3 regions of the Photorhabdus antumapuensis genome follow, and region 2 is predicted to be linked to each of the others. Evidence: predicted binding sites of a transcription regulator. Region 2 holds the regulator's gene; each other region holds the start of a gene.
The links. Region 2 encodes CRP, which controls carbon source genes, mostly activating them, when cyclic AMP is high. Its sites were predicted from a motif close to ATGTGANNNNNNTCACAT; they were not measured.

Region 1 (6,961 bases), on a different contig from region 2:
GTTTGATCTTCATTTTTTACCTCCAGTTTGATGGACCAGTTCATTCCACATATCCAATCAAGTCCGGTATCTTCACATTATTTAGCCCAAAGTAACGGATTAAATATTAAAGGCAACTTATCATATCAATTGTTAAAATATCGCTCTCATATTGCAAAAATCATCCTTACAAACAACTTAGTACGACTTATTACATTAATTGATAAAATATCCCAAAATTTATTATAAGCAATTGATACATATAGCATTATCAACTTAAAACTTCACTAAAATAGTAAACAAAGCTAGACCAAAGATGAAAATAAACATAATTTTAACAAATTGCAATCAATGCAAATTAAAAACCTACATTCATCACAAAACAGTGGTGGAAGCAACCAGTTACACATTGAACTAACAGGAAAGAATAATTTAGAAAAATATTGGGTTATTTGTATAAAATTCAGGAAGTACCGGTAAAAGAAGTGAGAAAAGCCTATGAAATAGGCTTTATAATAAAAATGATAAGAATATTATAATTTGTAGTTTCACTTGAAAGAAAGCTAACACCTTTTATCGTAAATCATATCAAAGCAACCCTGGGAATAGCGCTCTGATCCCTGTCACAATCAGTTCAATTCCCAAAGACATCAATAGCAGTCCCATAATTCGGGTGATAACGTTAATACCTGTTTGCCCAAGATATTTGACGACTAAAGGTGCAGCTCGAAATAATAACCAACAGCAAAAAGCAAACAACGCGCTGGTAAGCACCAACCCAATAAAATTCTGCCATCCCTGATAACGAGAACTCCAGACAATACAAGAACTGATTGCACCGGGACCTGCCATTAACGGCAATGCCAGCGGCACAACACCAACACTTTCTCTAATGGCTGTTTCTGATTTTTCCTGCTTATTCTGTTTATCCTCTCCAAGTTTACCGTTAATCATCGACATCGCGATGGTCACAACCAAAATCCCACCGGCAATACGAAAAGAATCAATGGAAATGCCAAACATACGCAGTATCGAGTCACCTAACAGCAAAGATGTCCATAAAATGATGGCAACAGAAATATTGGCAATAAAGTTAGTTCTATTACGAACCGATTGAGCTTGGTAATGAGTCATACTGATAAAAACTGGCAAAATACCAACAGGATTGACCAGTGCAAACAGCCCAACAAAAAACTTAATGTAACCAGGCAGATCCAGCAGTAAGTCACCCACAAAAAACCTCTATTGAGTCACGCTGTGTTATTAAAAATATTCTCATGATCGCTCTCCCTAAAATAATAGAAAACTTAATTTTTTCTTCACTTTATACTGGCAAAGTTCGATTTTCCATCGACCACAACGCATTTTTTAATTTAAAATATCTTATATAACAAGTTGTTAACCCGATATTTCCATTAGATTAAAAATTCAACCTCTTAACGCTATTTACAGCCCAATCAATAATAATTATCACTGACCCAAGCTGAAAGGAGTCAGCTTTGGAATTTATGTGATTAAGATCAATATATATTTAATACCAAATGATAACCTGTAGTTACCAAAAAATCACCAAGCTAAATAGTCTAAAAAATACTTATTCATTGATATTAAAAGATTTTTAATATTTTTCAGGAGTACTTCTTTATGACTGTAACTCATGTTACTGAACTGAACGAACTGGTTGCCAGGGTAAAAAAAGCACAACGTGAATTTGCTAATTTTTCTCAGGAGCAAGTTGACAAAATCTTCCGCGCCGCGGCCCTTGCAGCGGCAGATGCACGTATCCCTTTAGCAAAATTAGCCGTAGCAGAATCCGGTATGGGCATTGTCGAAGACAAAGTAATCAAAAACCACTTTGCTTCCGAATATATCTATAACGCTTATAAAGATGATAAAACCTGCGGCATTTTGTCTGAAGACAAAACATTCGGCACCATCACTATCGCTGAGCCTATTGGCTTAATCTGCGGTATCGTGCCAACCACCAACCCAACATCTACCGCTATTTTCAAGGCCCTCATCAGCCTAAAAACCCGTAACGGCATTATTCTCTCACCCCACCCACGCGCCAAAAAAGCAACAACCAAAGCAGCAGAATTGGTTCTGAGGGCTGCGGTCGCGGCTGGTGCGCCAAAAGATATTATTGGCTGGATTGATGAACCCTCCGTTGAGCTTTCCAATGCATTGATGCACCACCAGGACATCAATCTAATCCTGGCGACCGGTGGTCCAGGTATGGTAAAAGCGGCATACAGCTCTGGTAAGCCCGCAATCGGCGTCGGTGCCGGTAACACCCCGGTTGTCATTGATGAATCAGCTGATATTAAACGTGCTGTTGCATCTATTCTGATGTCCAAAACCTTTGACAACGGCGTCATCTGCGCTTCAGAACAATCCGTTATCGTGGTGGATGCCGTTTATGATCAGGTGCGTAAACGTTTCTTTACTCATGGCGGTTATCTGTTACAAGGCAAGGAACTGAAAGCTGTTCAAGATATCATTCTGAAAAACGGCAGTCTAAATGCAGAAATTGTTGGTCAATCTGCAACAAAAATTGCTGAAATGGCAGGCATTAATGTTCCTGAAAGGACCAAAATCTTGATTGGAGAAGTGAGTTTGATTGATGAAGCAGAACCCTTTGCTCACGAAAAACTGTCTCCATTGCTCGCTATGTATCGTGGTAATAGCTTTGAAGATGCCGTAGAAAAGGCAGAAAAATTGGTTGAAATGGGCGGAATTGGTCACACTTCCTGCTTGTATACCGATCAGGACAATCAAGCGGCACGAATCAAGTATTTCGGCGATAAAATGAAAACAGCCCGTATTCTAGTGAATACCCCTGCTTCTCAGGGCGGTATCGGTGATCTCTACAACTTCAAACTTGCTCCATCTCTGACACTAGGTTGCGGCTCTTGGGGAGGAAACTCCATCTCTGAAAATGTAGGGCCCAAACATCTCATCAATACCAAAACCGTGGCGAAAAGAGCAGAAAATATGCTGTGGCATAAACTTCCGAAATCAATTTACTTCCGTCGCGGCTCCCTGCCTGTGGCGTTAGCAGAAGTTGCAACCGATGGTGCAAAACGCGCTTTTATCGTAACAGATCGGTTCTTATTTAATCATGGTTATGCTGATCAAGTCACTGATGTGCTGAAATCCCACGGGATAGAAACAGAAGTTTTCTTTGAAGTTGAAGCAGACCCCACCCTAAGCACTGTTCGTAAGGGTGCGGAACAAATGCACTCATTCAAACCGGACATCATTATTGCCCTAGGGGGAGGCTCCCCAATGGATGCGGCCAAAATTATGTGGGTGATGTATGAACACCCTGAAACTCATTTCGAAGAGCTAGCTCTACGGTTTATGGATATCCGTAAACGCATCTATAGATTCCCCAAAATGGGGGTTAAAGCGAAAATGGTAGCCATTACCACAACTTCCGGTACAGGTTCTGAAGTGACACCATTTGCGGTTGTCACTGATGATGCAACCGGTCAGAAATATCCACTGGCTGATTATGAATTGACACCTAATATCGCTATCGTTGATGCCAATCTAGTCATGGATATGCCGAAATCACTCTGTGCTTTTGGTGGACTAGATGCCATTACCCACGCTTTGGAAGCTTATGTATCAGTTCTGGCAAACGAATACTCTGACGGACAAGCACTGCAAGCGCTAAAACTACTGAAAGAGTTCCTCCCAACCAGCTATCATGAAGGGGCCACTAACCCAGTTGCCCGTGAACGGGTTCATAATGCGGCAACTATTGCAGGGATTGCATTTGCTAATGCCTTCTTGGGGGTATGTCACTCTATGGCGCATAAACTGGGTTCTGAGTTCCATATCCCGCATGGACTGGCTAACGCATTGCTGATTTGTAATGTTATTCGCTATAACGCTAATGATAATCCAACCAAACAGACTGCATTCAGTCAATATGATCGCCCACAAGCCCGCCGTCGTTACGCTGAAATTGCCGATCATCTCGGTTTATCTGCTACTGGTGACCATACTGTCACAAAAATTGAAAAACTGTTAGCCTGGCTGAAAGAGCTCAAGTCTGAGCTAGGTATCCCGACATCTATCCGTGAAGCGGGAGTTCAAGAAGCTGACTTCCTGGCAAAAATTGATAAGTTATCCGAAGATGCCTTCGATGACCAATGTACCGGTGCTAACCCACGCTACCCGCTGATTTCTGAGCTGAAACAATTGCTGTTGGATTCATACTATGGACGCGAATTCACAGAAACTGTTACGACAGAAGAAAGCCGGTAAGAACAAATTTATTAATTGATTAAATACCACTTAAGGGTGCTGATATCAGCGCCCTTTAACTTACCGCTGCCCTATTCTTAATACAAACTCTCAAACAGAGCATCCGACCGCTTCACAAAAAGTCTATCCATTACACGCTATCCTTTCTGTTTTTCCTCGCCTCACTAATAGCATCCATATAGTGCTTACGGCAAACAGACATATACTTTTCATTGCCACCGATATCAACTTGCTCGCCATCATAAATAGCCGCACCTTCGCTATCAAAACGTAATGCACGGTTCGCTTTACGTCCACAATAGCAAATAGTTTTCAATTCAACTAACTTATCAGCCCACGCCAGAAGATACTGGCTACCACTGAAAAGCTCGCCTCTGAAATCAGTTCTCAGCCCATAACAAAGAACCGGAATATCATCGTAGTCGGTCACCTTACATATCTGTTCGATCTGTGCTTTCGTGAGAAAATGGCACTCATCAATAAGCACACAATGCACTTTTTCCTGCTTATTTTCATTTCTGATCAACTCACCAATATCTGTCTGTTGACTAAACAGAAGTGCATCAGAAGATAATCCAATCCGAGAATTGACTTTTCCATTTTCAAACCGGGTGTCAATTTCTGCGGTAAACACCAGCGTTCTCATCCCTCTTTCATTATAGTTATAAGAGGATTGCAACAAAGATGTCGATTTTCCAGCATTCATTGCGGAGTAATAAAAATAAAGTTGAGCCATCAACCCTGCCCCTTAACAAAATTTATAAAGCCATATAGTCAGATGAGTTTACCATAAACTTTAGTCGTGATTATCCATCTCAGTAAGCTGCACCGGTTGATATACCGAAATATTTAGCTTAGTGATGTCTTAATGATTCATGGCCACCATCACACCAGCCGAGTAATAAAGCACATTTGAATGACAAATGCTCATGTTTAAATTAAGAAATGAAAGCCAGACTGATTTGTTGCATATCGTATGCAAATTAATAATGTGCGTGATTTACTTCCAGAAAACGGTAACAGTAAATCAGCGATAACTCATGGATTAGTCATAAGTTTTTTTTAACTTAGTATTATTCTGCTTTAGCAGGTATGATAAGAAACAGTTAAAATTACTTACCGATTTAGTATATACCTGGTTTATAAATTAGAGAGATTATCATGTCCCCTCTTTGTTAAAGGTACCCTGAACATGTTATTGGGGAATGACAATCGAAATAGCTGTATAAAAAGCGCTATATAACTTTTGTAAAGAAATTACGTTTAAAAAAAAAGAGCTATTTTATCCGAATATGAGAAATTGACTATTGCAGAAAATAAAATAGCATTCTATTATTATATCCACATCAGCCATCATCATTAATAATTTGAGACCAGGACAATGAGCGATTTAAAAACCCTAAATAACATCCGTACTTTACGAGCCCAAGCAAGAGAATGTCAACTTGAGTTCTTAGATGAAATACTTGAAAAACTGCTCGTCGTTGTTGAAGAACGTCGTGAAGAAGAAAGTCAGGTACAAGCTGAATTAGAGGAACGTACACGTAAATTGGAAGAAGTTCGCAAAATGATTCTTGACCAAGGAATTGATCCAAGCGAATTGCTTCAGACAATGAGCTCCGGCAAATCTGCTGGTAAAGCAAAACGTCCTGCACGTCCAGCTAAATACCAATATGTTGATACAAACGGTGAAACTAAAACTTGGACTGGCCAAGGACGTACACCTGCTGTTATCAAAAAAGCAATTGAAGATGAAGGAAAAACGCTGGATAGTTTCTTACTCTAATTCATTGTTTTTCAAGTTAATTTAATTAAAAACACCCTTTTAAAATAGAAGGGTGTTTTTATTATTAAACAACTTAGCTGACAAAAGAATTAACGTCTATCGTATAAACGAGTATAAGTATCCTTGAGAAGAATTTAGTCAAGTTGCCCGTTTTTTGTATCATTTCTTTATGATAAAGCAAGGCTAGTTACTCACTTAGCCAATGCCTAGGTAAATTAATAATCAAACAGACACAACTATTTACTTCTCTCTGGTCACGGTCGTTGATTCAATAGATAAGGAGCCAATGGCTCCTTATCTTATTTAGACTTATGATAGAAACTCAAATACCACTCTACAAACTGCTTCACACCCTGCTTCACAGGTGTATTTGGGGCAAACCCTATTTTTTGGAAAATGTCACTTGAATCAGCACAGGTCAACAGAACATCACCATCTTGCATGGGCATAAAATTTTTCTTAGCCTGAATGCCTAATGATTCTTCTATTGCTTCAATAAAATCACCTAGTCTAGTTGGTTGACCATTACCAATATTATAAATACAGTAAGGGGCAGAGCTGGCAGATATTTGCCCATCTTCAACCATCCAGCTCTCATTTGATGTGGGAATGATGTCTTGCAATCTGATTATTGATTCAACGATATCATCTATATACGTAAAATCTCTAACCATATTACCGTAGTTATAAACATCAATCGGCTGCCCTGATAACATAGCTTTGGTGAACTTAAATAAAGCCATATCAGGACGTCCCCACGGACCATATACCGTAAAGAAGCGCAAGCCTGTCGTTGGCAACTGATAAAGATGAGAGTAACTATGAGACATTAATTCATCTGACTTTTTTGTTGCCGCATATAGTGAAACTGGATGATCAACCGAATCGTTTGTAGAAAACGGTTGCTTTCTATTTAAT
Region 2 (6,961 bases):
TTACGCAACGGGGCTGATAATTGCTTATATCAGCGGTTTTGTACTAACCCTGATCTTCGGGAGTAAAAAAAGAGAGACGCTTTAACACCGATGTCCAAAGCCAAAAAGCATGAATAAATATTCTTTATAACCAGAATGCCATTTACGGATGAATTACCCAAACCAAATCAATGGCACACAGGTTGCCGTCAATATGCCCATCGTAATATTGAACAGAAACCAGGCATTGCGACTACGAAGTAACGTTCCAATCAATGAACCAAAACCCGCCCACACCATGCCACACAAGAAATTAATAAACATCACCGCGATACTGATCACAATGATGGAATAGAGGTAGTGATCACCAGCAATACTGTAACTGCCAACCGCGCCCACCCCTATCAGCCAAGCTTTCGGATTCAAAAACTGCAATAACCAACCTTGATACCACCGCACCGGCTTGATAACAGCGCTATCTTTGGTATCCAGACGTCGGTAACTGGCTGTTGCTGTTTTCCATGCCAACCACAGCAAATAGAAGCTACCTGCGATTTTCATAACCATGTGAATAGCAGGATAGACCAACAGCAATGCCGCTATTCCGAAAGCAGCCAGATATAAAATCGTCTGCATGCCCAGAACAACGCCAAAGAGCAACCCCAAAGAGCGGATAAAGCCGAAGTTAGCGCCTGATGAAGTCAGCAACATGTTGTTTGGACCCGGCGTAATGGCAGAAATAAACAAAAAAGTTATTAATGAAAAAATCAGGCTTGCTGTCATGAAGAGTTACCTTTCATCCTGAATAATGGCGTTTCCCTTTCACAGAAAATATCAGTATGTTATTCACCATACAAGATAACTAATCAATTTAACTCGAAACCATTATGACTGATATCTTTCGTCCTCTAACCGGAGCCAGTAATCCGCATTTGCAGACACTCCTTCCGCGTCTGGTGCGGAGGAATCCTGAACTGCAACCATATTGGCAACGACTTGATTTACCAGATAACGATTTTGTTGACCTGGCGTGGAGTGAAGATCCCACCACCGCAACACACAAGCCACGATTGATCCTGTTTCATGGTCTGGAAGGCAGTTTCCACAGCCCTTATGCTCACGGTTTGCTGCATATCTGCCAGGAAAAAGGCTGGCTTGGTGTTGTCATGCATTTCCGTGGATGCAGTGGTGAACCGAATCGCCAGAAACGTCTCTACCATTCTGGCGAAACAAGCGATGCCCGTTATTTTCTGAACTGGTTAAAACAGACCTACGGTGATGCGCCCACCTCAGCCGTAGGTTATTCAGTCGGCGGTAATATGCTGGCCTGCTATCTGGCAGAAGAAAAAACAGATGCCCGGATCAACGCTGCCGTTATTGTTTCCGCTCCTCTGATGCTGGAAGCCTGTTCCCTGCGGATAGAAAAAGGATTTTCTCAGGTTTATGAACGCTATTTACTTAATAGCCTGAAACGTAATGCCACCCGCAAATTGTTACGCTACCCCGGTTCACTCCCCATTAATTTGTCTCAGGTAAAAAGATTGAAACACATTCGGGAATTTGACGAAATTGTGACCGCAAAAATCCACGGTTTTAAAAATGCAGCGGACTATTACCGCCAATGTAGTGCTCTGCCGCGTCTGCCTGATATTACCGTGCCACTACTGATTATCCATGCTAAAGACGATCCCTTTATGGCACCGGAAGTTGTCCCTGATCTCAAAATGTTACCCAAAAATATTGAATACCAAATGACAGAATATGGTGGACATGTCGGCTTTGTCAGTGGTTCATTGAAGAAGCCACAAATGTGGCTGGAACAACGCATCCCAAATTGGCTGTCATCTTATCTGGAGCAACCACAATGATTATTCCGTGGCAACAACTGGAACCAGAAACTCTGCTAAATTTGATAGAGAGCTTTGTCCTCCGGGAAGGCACTGACTATGGCGAAGATGAAAAATCGCTTGAGCAGAAAGTCGCAGACATACGCCATCAATTGGAACGGGGAGATGTTATGCTGGTGTGGTCTGAACTGCATGAGAGTATCAATATTGTGCCAAAAAAAATGTTCCATTCTTAACATTATGGAGTTTACTGAATGTCTGCCAAACATCCGATTATTGCCATTACCGGCTCCAGCGGTGCCGGAACAACCACCACTAGTTTAGCTTTCCGTAAGATTTTCCAGCAACTTAACATCAGTGCAGCGCAGATAGAAGGAGATAGTTTCCACCGTTACACCCGCCCTGAAATGGATGCCGCAATCCGTAAAGCCAAAGAGCAAGGAAGGCATATCAGTTATTTTGGGCCAGAAGCCAATGATTTTGGCATGCTGGAAAAAACCATGATTGATTATGGTGAAACCGGTGAAGGCCGCCGTCGGAAGTACCTTCATACCTATGACGATGCCGTTCCTTACAACCAGCTCCCCGGTACATTTACACCGTGGGAATCTTTACCCAAGCAGACCGATGTGCTGTTTTATGAAGGTCTGCACGGTGGCGTTGTCACACCACAACATAATGTTGCCAGTCATGTTGATCTGCTAGTAGGAGTCGTGCCGATTGTCAACCTTGAATGGATACAGAAACTTGTCCGCGATACCGGAGAACGAGGACACTCGCAGGAAGCTGTGATGGATTCCGTCGTGCGTTCTATGGATGATTATATTAACTACATTACGCCACAATTCTCGCGAACACATATCAACTTCCAACGTGTCCCTACCGTTGATACATCCAATCCATTCTCAGCCAAAGCCATTCCATCACTGGATGAAAGTTTTATTGTCATCCGCTTCCGTGATCTGACTCAAATTGATTTCCCATACTTGTTAGCAATGTTACAAGGCTCATTCGTTTCAAGCATTAATACCATCGTGGTCCCCGGTGGAAAAATGGGACTAGCAATGGAATTAATTATGACGCCATTGGTACAGCGATTACTGGAAGGGGAAAAGATTTGTTAATCAGCGCCTGAGGTAAATTTAGAAAATCTGGTAGCTAAATTTGCATCTTATATTATTCAGTTAAAAAAGCAGGTAACTGAAATATTAGTTACCTGATGTTATTTTTTAATCAAGAAATAATATCTTAATCTATATCTTTAACTTCAAAACTGTGGGTAATTTCAACTGATTTCCCCAACATCAACGCAACAGAGCAATATTTTTCTGCGGAAAGCATGACTGCACGTTCAACCGCTTTATCTATTAAATCCTTACCCGTAACAATAAAATGCAGATTAATATGAGTAAACAAGCGTGGCGTCTCTTCACGACGGCGGGAAGTTAACTTTACTTCACAATCTCTTATGTCATACCTGCCTTTCTGCAAAATAGAAACTACATCAATCGTACTGCAACCACCGGCTGCCATTAATACCATTTCCATTGGGCTCGGTGCCTTATCGCCGGCATTACCATCCATCATGATCTGATGACCGGAAGATGACTCCCCCAAAAGAGACAATCCTTCAACCCATTTTACCCGCGCTTGCATAAATACCTCTTAAGTCGCTCTTTGCATCCAAGCCTACTCTTTCAGTATTAAACTGGCAATCTAATGAGCGGTTTATTATGCTGAAACAACACAAGACAAGACAGAAGCCTTTTCCTGTGTTAAAAACAGAAGCGGGCCAGGTATATATAGGTTAAGATCAATACCCTAAGGTTCAAATTTCAGATAACCTATATAAAACCCTCACCTGTCGGTTTTTCAACAAACTAATATGTTAAGCTAGTGTCTTTATAAGCCAGCCTGACGAGAAGCTTTTAGATTCTCGTGTTATTTAGGCAGCGATAACAACAGAGGATGAAGCGAATGGTTCTCGGCAAGCCACAAACAGACCCCACTCTTGAATGGTTTTTGTCACACTGCCATATTCATAAATATCCATCTAAAAGTACGCTTATTCATCAAGGCGAAAAAGCAGAGACGCTTTACTACATCGTAAAAGGCTCTGTTGCGGTTTTGATTAAAGATGAAGAAGGCAAAGAGATGATCCTCTCCTATTTAAATCAGGGAGATTTCATTGGTGAACTTGGATTATTTGAAGAGGGGCAAGAGCGTACAGCCTGGGTTCGGGCCAAAAGCGCCTGTGAAGTGGCTGAAATCTCCTATAAAAAATTCCGTCAACTGATTCAGGTAAACCCGGATATTTTGATGCGTTTATCTGCCCAAATGGCAAACCGTTTGCAAACAACTTCTGAGAAAGTCGGTAATCTAGCTTTCCTGGATGTTACCGGCCGGATTGCCCAAACTTTATTGAATCTGGCGAAACAACCAGATGCAATGACCCACCCTGACGGGATGCAAATCAAAATCACACGTCAGGAAATTGGTCAGATTGTTGGCTGTTCCCGCGAAACGGTTGGTCGTATTCTGAAAATGCTAGAAGATCAAAACTTGATCTCCGCACACGGCAAAACAATTGTTGTTTACGGTACCCGTTAATTCCTGATTAATCAGCGCATTATATTGCGCTGATTTCTCTTATACTTAATTACACCAACTGGTTAATTGCCAGTTCCAACCGTTCCATTCCTTGAGCAATCTCTTCTTCACTAATAATCAACGAAGGCGTGAAACGCAATACGTCACCACCCGCACTCAACAACATTAAGCCATTTTCAGCCGCCAGTTGCAGAATATCTTTAGCTTTTCCCTGATATGGCGCTTTGAGTTCCGCACCAATCAGCAGACCGTTTCCTCGGACTTCACCAAATATCGAATATTTCTGATTGATATCATTCAGAAAATTCACCATTAAATTATGGCGTTTTTCAACTCCCGCCAGAACCGCTGGTGTATTAATAATATCAAAAGCAACATTTGCAACTGCACAAGCCAATGGATTACCGCCATAAGTTGTACCATGAGTTCCCGGCGTCATCACTGAAGCAATATTCTCTGTCGTCAACATGGCGCTGATAGGGAAACCATTTCCCAATGCTTTTGCCGTGGTAATAATGTCCGGCGTAACGTCATAATGCATATAAGAAAATAGCTTACCAGTACGTCCCATCCCACTTTGCACTTCATCAAACACCAACAACACCTGATGCTTATCGCAAAGCTCACGCAACCCATGAATAAATGCCGGTGCTGCCGGCATAACTCCCCCTTCTCCCTGAACCGGTTCTAATACAACAGCACAAGTATGGTCATCTATGACGGCCTTCACTGCATCTAAGTCATTAAAAGGTACATGAATAATATCCGCAGGTTTTGGCCCAAAACCATCAGCATATTTTAGCTGACCACCCACAGAGACAGTAAATAGGGTTCGACCATGAAAACCCTGATGAAATGCGATAATTTTGGTTTTATAAGGACTGTGACGAGTAATTGCATAGTGGCGAGCTAGTTTAAATGCTGCTTCATTCGCTTCCGCTCCTGAGTTAGCAAAAAATACCCGCTCAGCAAAAGTCGCATCAATCAGTTTCTGCGCCAGAATCAAAGCGGGTTCATTGGTGAAAATATTACTGATATGCCAAAGTTTCTCCCCTTGCTGCTTCAAAACATCTACCAACGCGGGGTGACAATGACCCAAAGCCACAACAGCAATCCCTCCCGCAAAATCAATATATTCTTTCCCATGCTGATCCCATACACGACTACCTTGCCCTCTCACCGGTATAAACTGCGCTGGTGAATAAATTGGCAACATAACTTGATCGTATGTATTTCTATCTACTGCGGTATGCTCCTTCATTTTCCCACCCGTTTTTTATATACACGCCATTCAGAAGTGAAAACATAATCACCAAATATGCATAAAAAATCAAAGATGGGCAAATGAAAAAGATGGATAAATGAAGAAATTATCGGTATCTGTTAATATCTCAGAAAGTTGCTTAGTAACTGGTGACCTTGCTCACTGAGAATACTTTCAGGATGGAACTGCACACCTTCCAGTGGTAGAGTGCGATGACGAATGCCCATAATTTCATCGACGTTGCCATTATGCTGGCTCCATGCGGTGACTTCAAATGAGGCTGGTAACGTCTCTGCGGCAATCACCAATGAATGGTAACGAGTCGCGGTCAATGGCCGGTTAAGCCCTTTGAACACACCTTGCTGATTATGATGAATAGCAGAAGTTTTTCCGTGCATCACTTCCCTGGCTTTTACCACGCGGGCACCAAACGCTTGCCCAATTGCCTGATGTCCAAGACAAACACCAAGAATCGGCAACTTATCCGAAAAATGAGAAATCGCAGACAGAGAAATGCCTGCTTCATTTGGGGTACAAGGGCCTGGGGAAATAACCAAATGGGTAGGCATCAATCTCTCAATATCTTCAAGTTGCAATTCATCATTACGCTTAACTAAAACATCTGTACCCAATTCACAAAAATATTGATATAAGTTATATGTAAAAGAATCATAGTTATCTATTATTAGTAACATAGGAGTCTATCCTACTCATTTTTATCGCTGTATTTGTTGCCCTGCCACTCCTGCAATTTGTTTATCCTGCACAACTGGCTCCAGGTAAAACGGCCTCGCGACAACGGGGCGGCTATCATAGCACATCAATATTTGTAGCATAGTACAACAAAATCAATGGCTGTTTTTTCCTCAATCAACTTACTCTCATACCCTACAAAACATGTGCCCTATTTTGATATTCAATAAGTAAAGGTAATTGTTATGAAGACAAAACTGATTATAGCATCTCTTTTTTTGCTGTCCTTCCCCACTCTGGCTGTTAACAAAGCTGCCAACATTTTCTTTCCAGAAAAAGGGGTTGTTTGTGATAAAAAAGGAAAATATTGCTCTGATCAACAAGGGCTATCGCTAAAATTAACCGAAAGATATTTAGGCAAAAAAGCGGTAGAACACCTGAAAAAAGAGTTTGGTGATGGAAAAGATGTCGACTTTTCATCTTACACTTTAAGTAACGGCGTACACTGTGAGAGTAAAGAGAAGAAATGCTACAAAGACAGATATTATCCACGAACCGAAGTAAATAA
Region 3 (6,961 bases), on a different contig from region 2:
TAGTGCTCCCGTTACCGGGATGTTTTGTGACAAAGTGAGCTGAATATCACCGGTTCCTGGTGGCATATCAATAACCAGATAATCAAGATCCGGCCATAATGTATCCTGTAGCATCTGCATCAATGCCTTACTGGCCATTGGACCACGCCACACCATTGCATTATCATCTGTCACTAAATAACCAATCGAGTTAGTGGCAAGGCCATGCGTCATAATCGGCGCCATATGCTGCCCATCCGGGGAAGTTGGACGCTCCCTGGTCGTTCCCAACATACTCGGAACAGAAGGACCGTAGATATCAGCATCCAGAATACCGACTTTTGCCCCCTCCCGAGCCAATGCCAGCGCCAAGTTTACGGCTGTGCTGGATTTACCCACCCCGCCTTTACCTGAGCTGATAGCCAAAATATTACGGACACCATTAATTCCCGGCAGATCATTAGCGCGACGTAACGTACTGATATCATGGATTAATTTCCACGCCACCGATTTTGCCCCGGTTATTGCCTGTAATTTTTCAGTTGTCGCTTCTTTCAATACTTCAAACCCACGCTTCCAGACAAACGGCATGAGCAATTCAATATGCAAGACGCCATCAAGCATCGTACTGTGATGTAAAGCCTTCAACGTTATCAAATCACGTTCTAGCGTCGGATGGGTAAAAGCAGCAAGTATTTTTGTTACCTGAGATTTCAGCAGGTCAGGATTGGTCTGCTCGGGGGATTGTGAGTTCATCCCGGCTCCTTTGATGATTATCAATTAGCAAAAAACCATCTTTTCATGATAACAGAACCCAATGCGTTCGGATAAGATTAGCGACAAAAACCCGCTTCCCGCTCACTGATTCAGTTTTTATCCAACAAAACCCATTAAGATTAAACCTTACCCTAGCGACAATTTTTTTGATCGGTTAACATCAAACTCCCTTTTTCACTTATTGGAAGTCAGATCCTTATTATGTCTCAAGTCGCAAAAAAATTATTGGTGACGTGCGCGTTGCCATATGCTAACGGTCCAATCCATCTTGGTCACATGCTGGAACATATCCAAGCAGATATTTGGGTCCGTTTTCAACGAATGCGCGGCAAAGAGGTTCACTTTATCTGTGCCGATGACGCTCATGGAACACCAATCATGCTGAAAGCTCAGCAAATGGGTATTGCTCCTGAAGAGATGATCGCAACGGTGAACCAAGAGCATCATCAGGATTTTACTGGCTTTTCAGTTAGCTATGATAACTATCACTCTACGCATAGCGAAGAGAATAAAGCGTTATCAACTAAAATCTATCTCGAACTGAAAAAAAGCGGTCATATTAAGAATCGTACTATTTCTCAGTTATATGATCCTGAGAAAAATATGTTTCTGCCGGATCGCTTTGTGAAAGGTAGCTGCCCGAAATGTAAGGCAGAAGATCAGTATGGCGATAACTGCGAAGTTTGCGGTTCAACCTACAGTCCGACTGAACTGACCAACCCACGTTCTGCCGTCTCCGGTGCAACGCCAGAAATGCGTGAAACAGAGCACTTCTTCTTCGATCTGCCTGCATTCAGTAACATGTTGCAAGCATGGACCCGCTCCGGTGCATTACAGGAACAAGTTGCTAACAAAATGCAGGAATGGTTTGAATCCGGTTTACAACAGTGGGATATCACCCGTGATGCCCCCTATTTCGGCTTTGAAGTTCCTGATGCGCCGGGCAAATATTTCTATGTCTGGCTGGATGCCCCTATCGGCTATATGGGCTCTTTCCAAAACCTATGTGATAAACGTGGAAATCTGAGCTTTGATGAGTTCTGGGCAAAAGACTCCACCGCTGATCTTTATCATTTTATCGGTAAAGACATTGTTTATTTCCACAGCCTGTTCTGGCCTGCCATGCTGGAAGGCAGCGGTTACCGTAAGCCAACCAATCTGTTTGTTCACGGCTATGTCACCGTCAATGGTGCGAAAATGTCCAAATCCCGCGGTACTTTTATTAAAGCCAGCACTTATTTGGACCATCTGGATGCAGACTGCCTGCGTTATTACTATGCAGCCAAACTCTCTTCTCGCATTGATGATATCGATCTGAATCTGGAAGATTTTATTCAGCGTGTTAACAGCGATATCGTTAATAAAGTTGTTAACCTGGCCTCCCGTAATGCAGGCTTCATTAATAAACGATTTAACGGCAAGCTGGCGGATAAACTGGCTGATCCGGCGCTTTACCAACAGTTTATTGATGGGGCAAAGGTGATTGAAGAAGAGTTTAATAACCGCGAATTCAGTAAAGCAGTCCGTGAAATCATGGCACTGGCTGATTTGGCAAACCGTTATGTGGATGAACAAGCGCCGTGGGTGGTGGCAAAAGAAGAAGGCCGTGATGCGGATCTTCAAGCCATCTGTTCAATGGGCATCAACCTGTTCCGCGTTTTGATGACTTTCCTGAAACCCGTTTTGCCAAGTCTGGCAGAACGTACAGAAGCTTTCCTGAATACCGAACTCACCTGGCATGGTATTGAACAACCGCTGCTGGATCATCAAGTTTCTGCCTTTAAGGCCCTGTTCAATCGCATTGATATGGATAAAGTGGACGCTATGGTTGCGGCATCTAAAGAGAGCATCAACGCACCACAAAAAGTCAGCGGTCCACTAGCAGAAGATCCAATTCAGGACACGATCACCTTTGATGATTTTGCCAAAGTTGATATGCGCGTAGCCCTTATTAAACAGGCTGATTTTGTTGAAGGCTCAGATAAGTTGCTGAAACTGATGCTGGATCTTGGTGGCGAAACCCGCCAGGTATTTTCTGGTATCCGCTCCAGTTATCCTGATCCAAAAGCGCTGGAAGGCCGTTTAACCATCATGGTTGCCAACCTGGCACCACGCAAAATGCGCTTTGGTATTTCGGAAGGTATGGTTATGGCGGCCGGACCTGGTGGAAAAGATATCTTCTTACTCAGCCCAGACAGTGGCGCCCAACCCGGTATGCAAGTGAAATAACAGTCAATTTATTTCATTGATATTTTACCCACGGGGATCAGCAATGGTCCCCGCTTTTTTTGAATGTGATCTATGGCACATTCCCAAGGTTAATTGTATGATGAATTCCTCACCGGAATTAGGAATTTTGTGATGTCGTTTCGTGAAGTACTGATTATTGGTTGGCAGTACCTGCGAGCATTTATTTTGATTTATTTGTGTTTGCTGGCAGGTAATGCCATCTCTGCCCTATTACCCATCATTATTCCCGGCAGTATTATCGGCATGTTGATCTTGTTCGTTTTATTAGCTTTCCAGCTCATTCCTGCTCATTGGGCAAAACCGGGCTGTAGTCTGTTACTAAAAAATATGACCTTGCTGTTTCTGCCTATCGGTGTGGGCGTGATGAATTATTACGATCAACTCAGCCAACAGATAATTCCGATTGTTTTTTCATGCCTGATCAGTACCGCAATTGTTATGATTATCGTTGCTCACAGTTCCCATTATGTTCATCGTGAACGCCCGATTATGGGCTCCGCATCAGAAATTAAGAGTGAACAACAGAAACAAGAGAAATAAAAATGTTAAGTCACATTTGGTGGTCATTACCATTAACATTGATTGTATTTTACACCGCAAGAAAACTTTCACTACGATGCAAAATTCCCATTCTGAACCCCTTATTGGTTTCTATTGCCGTCCTTATTCCAATATTGTTAATAACCCACACGCCTTATGAGCACTATTTTGCCGGCAGCCGAATTCTGAATGATCTACTTCAACCCGCCGTAGTTGCGCTGGCATTTCCTCTATATGAGCAGCTACACCAGATCCGTGCCCAATGGAAATCCATTATTAGCATCTGTTTTATCGGCAGTATTGCCGCTATGGTGACAGGCACGGCTATTGCTTTGTGGATGGGCGCAACGCCTGAAATGGCCGCTTCGATACTGCCTAAATCCGTCACAACACCAATAGCAATGGCAGTAGCAGATGCCATTGGCGGTATTCCTGCAATCAGTGCTGCTTGCGTCATTTTTGTTGGCATTCTTGGGGCAATATTTGGTCATAATCTGTTCGATTTCTTACAGGTAAAAACCAAAGCATCCCGCGGTTTGGCAATGGGAACGGCATCACATGCTTTAGGTACTGCCCGCTGTGCAGAAGTCAATTTTGTTGAAGGCGCATACAGCTCATTGGCATTGATGACCTGCGGTATCATTACTTCACTAACCGCCCCGTTTGTATTCCCGGTGCTGCTATACCTATTTAGCTAGTTTATCTGTTAGGAAATTTGATAATAATCGCTCGATTACCAACTTAAATTACATAAATCTCATCATCTATATGATATTTATCACATTACAAATCTCATCAGACAACTTAGAATGATCTTAAGTTAATTCGGAGATCACGCTATGCAAGCTCGTTTTCACCCTATATGGGTACAGCTGCCATCTAAACTACAGGATGCACTTTTACCTTACGCAGGAAACAACGACTTTCCTGCCATGCTCACTGCTGATCAGGCTGAATCTATTAAGAAAGCCTGCGGTTTTGACGATGACACCTTGGCTATCGCCTTATTGCCACTCGCAGCGGCATGTTCTCTGACACCGATATCACATTTTAATGTTGGTGCAATTGCCCGTGGTGAAAGCGGAAACCTCTATTTTGGCGCTAATATGGAATTTGCTGGCGTACCACTACAGCAAACGATTCATGCTGAACAATGTGCGATTACTCACGCTTGGTTATTGGGCGAGAAGAAACTGGCATCCGTTACTGTGAATTACTCTCCGTGCGGCCACTGCCGTCAATTTATGAATGAACTTAATAGTGGTACACAATTAGAGATTCATCTGCCAAAGCAGACACCTTCAACATTAGATCATTATCTGCCGGATTCCTTTGGCCCAAACGATCTGGGCATCACAACTTTGTTGATGGACCCGGTCAATCATGGTTATAAACTAGAAACCACGGATAAATTAGTACTAACAGCATTAGATGCAGCAAACCAGAGCTATGCCCCATACAGTAATTCCTACAGTGGTACCGCACTTCTGGGAAAAGATGGAAAAATTTATCCTGGACGTTATGCAGAAAATGCCGCATTTAACCCAAGCTTACCCCCATTACAAGCAGCGCTGATTCTGATGAATATTTCTGGTGGTGATTGCCTGGCTATCGAAAGAGCGGTGTTGGTTGAGGGAAAACACAGCGATTTATCACAACGGAGTGCGACTCAATCTATACTTGCTGCGCTCGGTTGCAGCAAATTTGATTACTACACTTTCTGAATTCAGTGGAAAATTCATTTTTCCCTCTATGCAGATAGAGGGTTTTCCGCTGTAAAAAACAATTACCGTAACAGTTTATTAGCCAAACTTGGATGTTATCTCTCATTTTGGCTCATGATACCTCTAATTAAGTAACATTTACTGTACATATTTTTCCTATCTCTTAGGATCTATCTAACCTTATTTATCCATTTAGTTCAAAGAGTAAGATTCATGGAACTGGAACACGAAAGTAAACGTCCACTATATATTCCCTATGCTGGCCCCATTCTGTTGGAATTCCCCCTGCTGAATAAAGGCAGCGCTTTCACTGATGAAGAACGCAGCAACTTTAATCTTCACGGTTTATTACCGGAGGCGGTCGAAACCATCGAAGAACAAGCTGAACGTGCCTATCGGCAATATCTTGATTTCAAAAATGATGCAGATAAGCACATTTATCTGCGAAATATTCAGGACACTAACGAAACCCTGTTCTACCGCCTGCTGGATGCGCATTTGAACGAAATGATGCCGATCATCTACACCCCAACCGTCGGTGAAGCTTGTGAGCACTTTTCCGATATTTACCGCCGTGCCCGTGGCCTGTTCATCTCATATCCAAACAAAACACATATTGATGACATGCTGCAAAATGCGACCAAACAAAATGTAAAAGTTATCGTTGTTACCGATGGTGAACGTATCCTCGGTTTAGGTGATCAAGGCATTGGCGGGATGGGTATTCCTATCGGTAAGCTCTCCTTGTATACCTCCTGCGGTGGTATCAGCCCGGCTTATACACTGCCAGTCGTCCTGGATGTAGGCACCAACAACCCGCAACGCCTGAATGACCCGTTATATATGGGCTGGCGTCACCCGCGTATCACCGGTGAAGAGTATGATGAATTCGTAGATGAATTTATTCAGGCGGTTAAACGCCGCTGGCCAAATGTACTGCTGCAATTTGAAGATTTCGCACAAAAAAATGCCATGCCTTTGCTTAATCGCTATCGCCACGAGGTCTGTTGCTTTAATGATGATATTCAGGGAACCGCCGCCGTTACGTTAGGTAGCTTAATTGCCGCTAGTCGCGCCGCAGGCCGTCAATTGAAAGATCAAACAGTTACTTTCCTTGGAGCCGGTTCTGCTGGTTGCGGCATTGCAGAACAGATCGTCGCCCAGATGAAATCAGAAGGTTTAAGTGAAGAACAGGCTCGGGCCCGTATTTTCATGGTTGACCGTTTCGGTTTATTGACAGACAAGCTGCCAAACCTATTGGATTTCCAGAACAAGCTGGTGCAGAAAAGCGACTCATTGACTAAATGGGATGTAAACAGCGATTCAATCTCGCTGCTTGATGTTGTCCGTAATGCTAAACCGACGGTATTGATTGGTGTTTCAGGTCAGGCAGGTTTGTTTACAGAAGAGATCATCCGTGAGATGCATAAACATTGTGAACGTCCAATCGTCATGCCATTATCGAATCCAACTTCCCGTGTTGAAGCCCGTCCCGAAGATATCATCAACTGGACGGATGGTGCCGCCCTGGTTGCAACAGGTAGTCCATTTAATCCAGTAAAATATAAAGATCAGGAATATCCGATCGCTCAATGTAACAATGCCTATATCTTCCCCGGCATTGGTCTGGGTGTCATTGCATCAGGGGCCAAACTGGTTACTGACGGTATGTTGATGGCAGCAAGCCGAAC

Region 1: the regulator CRP is predicted to act here: its motif matches at 1,488-1,505, upstream of adhE (bifunctional acetaldehyde-CoA/alcohol dehydrogenase).
Region 3: the regulator CRP is predicted to act here: its motif matches at 4,313-4,330, upstream of cdd (cytidine deaminase).

Annotation. Positions count from the first base shown of each region.
Region 1 covers NZ_JAHZMK010000036.1:20,010-26,970, reverse strand. The annotation lists gene KZ793_RS15045 (ABC transporter substrate-binding protein) at 1-13, opposite strand, end outside; gene KZ793_RS15040 (YchE family NAAT transporter) at 568-1,212, opposite strand; gene adhE (bifunctional acetaldehyde-CoA/alcohol dehydrogenase) at 1,624-4,257, shown strand; gene KZ793_RS15030 (thymidine kinase) at 4,388-4,993, opposite strand; gene hns (histone-like nucleoid-structuring protein H-NS) at 5,639-6,043, shown strand; gene KZ793_RS15020 (NAD-dependent epimerase) at 6,343-6,961, opposite strand, start outside.
Region 2 covers NZ_JAHZMK010000023.1:29,027-35,987, forward strand. The annotation lists gene murP (PTS N-acetylmuramic acid transporter subunit IIBC) at 1-85, shown strand, start outside; gene KZ793_RS09465 (LysE family translocator) at 154-762, opposite strand; gene KZ793_RS09470 (hydrolase) at 867-1,847, shown strand; gene KZ793_RS09475 (YheU family protein) at 1,844-2,062, shown strand; gene KZ793_RS09480 (phosphoribulokinase) at 2,081-2,950, shown strand; gene KZ793_RS09485 (OsmC family protein) at 3,075-3,482, opposite strand; gene crp (cAMP-activated global transcriptional regulator CRP) at 3,804-4,436, shown strand; gene argD (bifunctional acetylornithine/succinyldiaminopimelate transaminase) at 4,486-5,697, opposite strand; gene KZ793_RS09500 (aminodeoxychorismate synthase component II) at 5,820-6,395, opposite strand; gene KZ793_RS09505 (YcgJ family protein) at 6,639-6,961, shown strand, end outside.
Region 3 covers NZ_JAHZMK010000015.1:78,830-85,790, reverse strand. The annotation lists gene apbC (iron-sulfur cluster carrier protein ApbC) at 1-735, opposite strand, end outside; gene metG (methionine--tRNA ligase) at 958-2,985, shown strand; gene KZ793_RS06390 (CidA/LrgA family protein) at 3,118-3,546, shown strand; gene KZ793_RS06385 (CidB/LrgB family autolysis modulator) at 3,549-4,244, shown strand; gene cdd (cytidine deaminase) at 4,386-5,270, shown strand; gene KZ793_RS06375 (NAD-dependent malic enzyme) at 5,484-6,961, shown strand, end outside.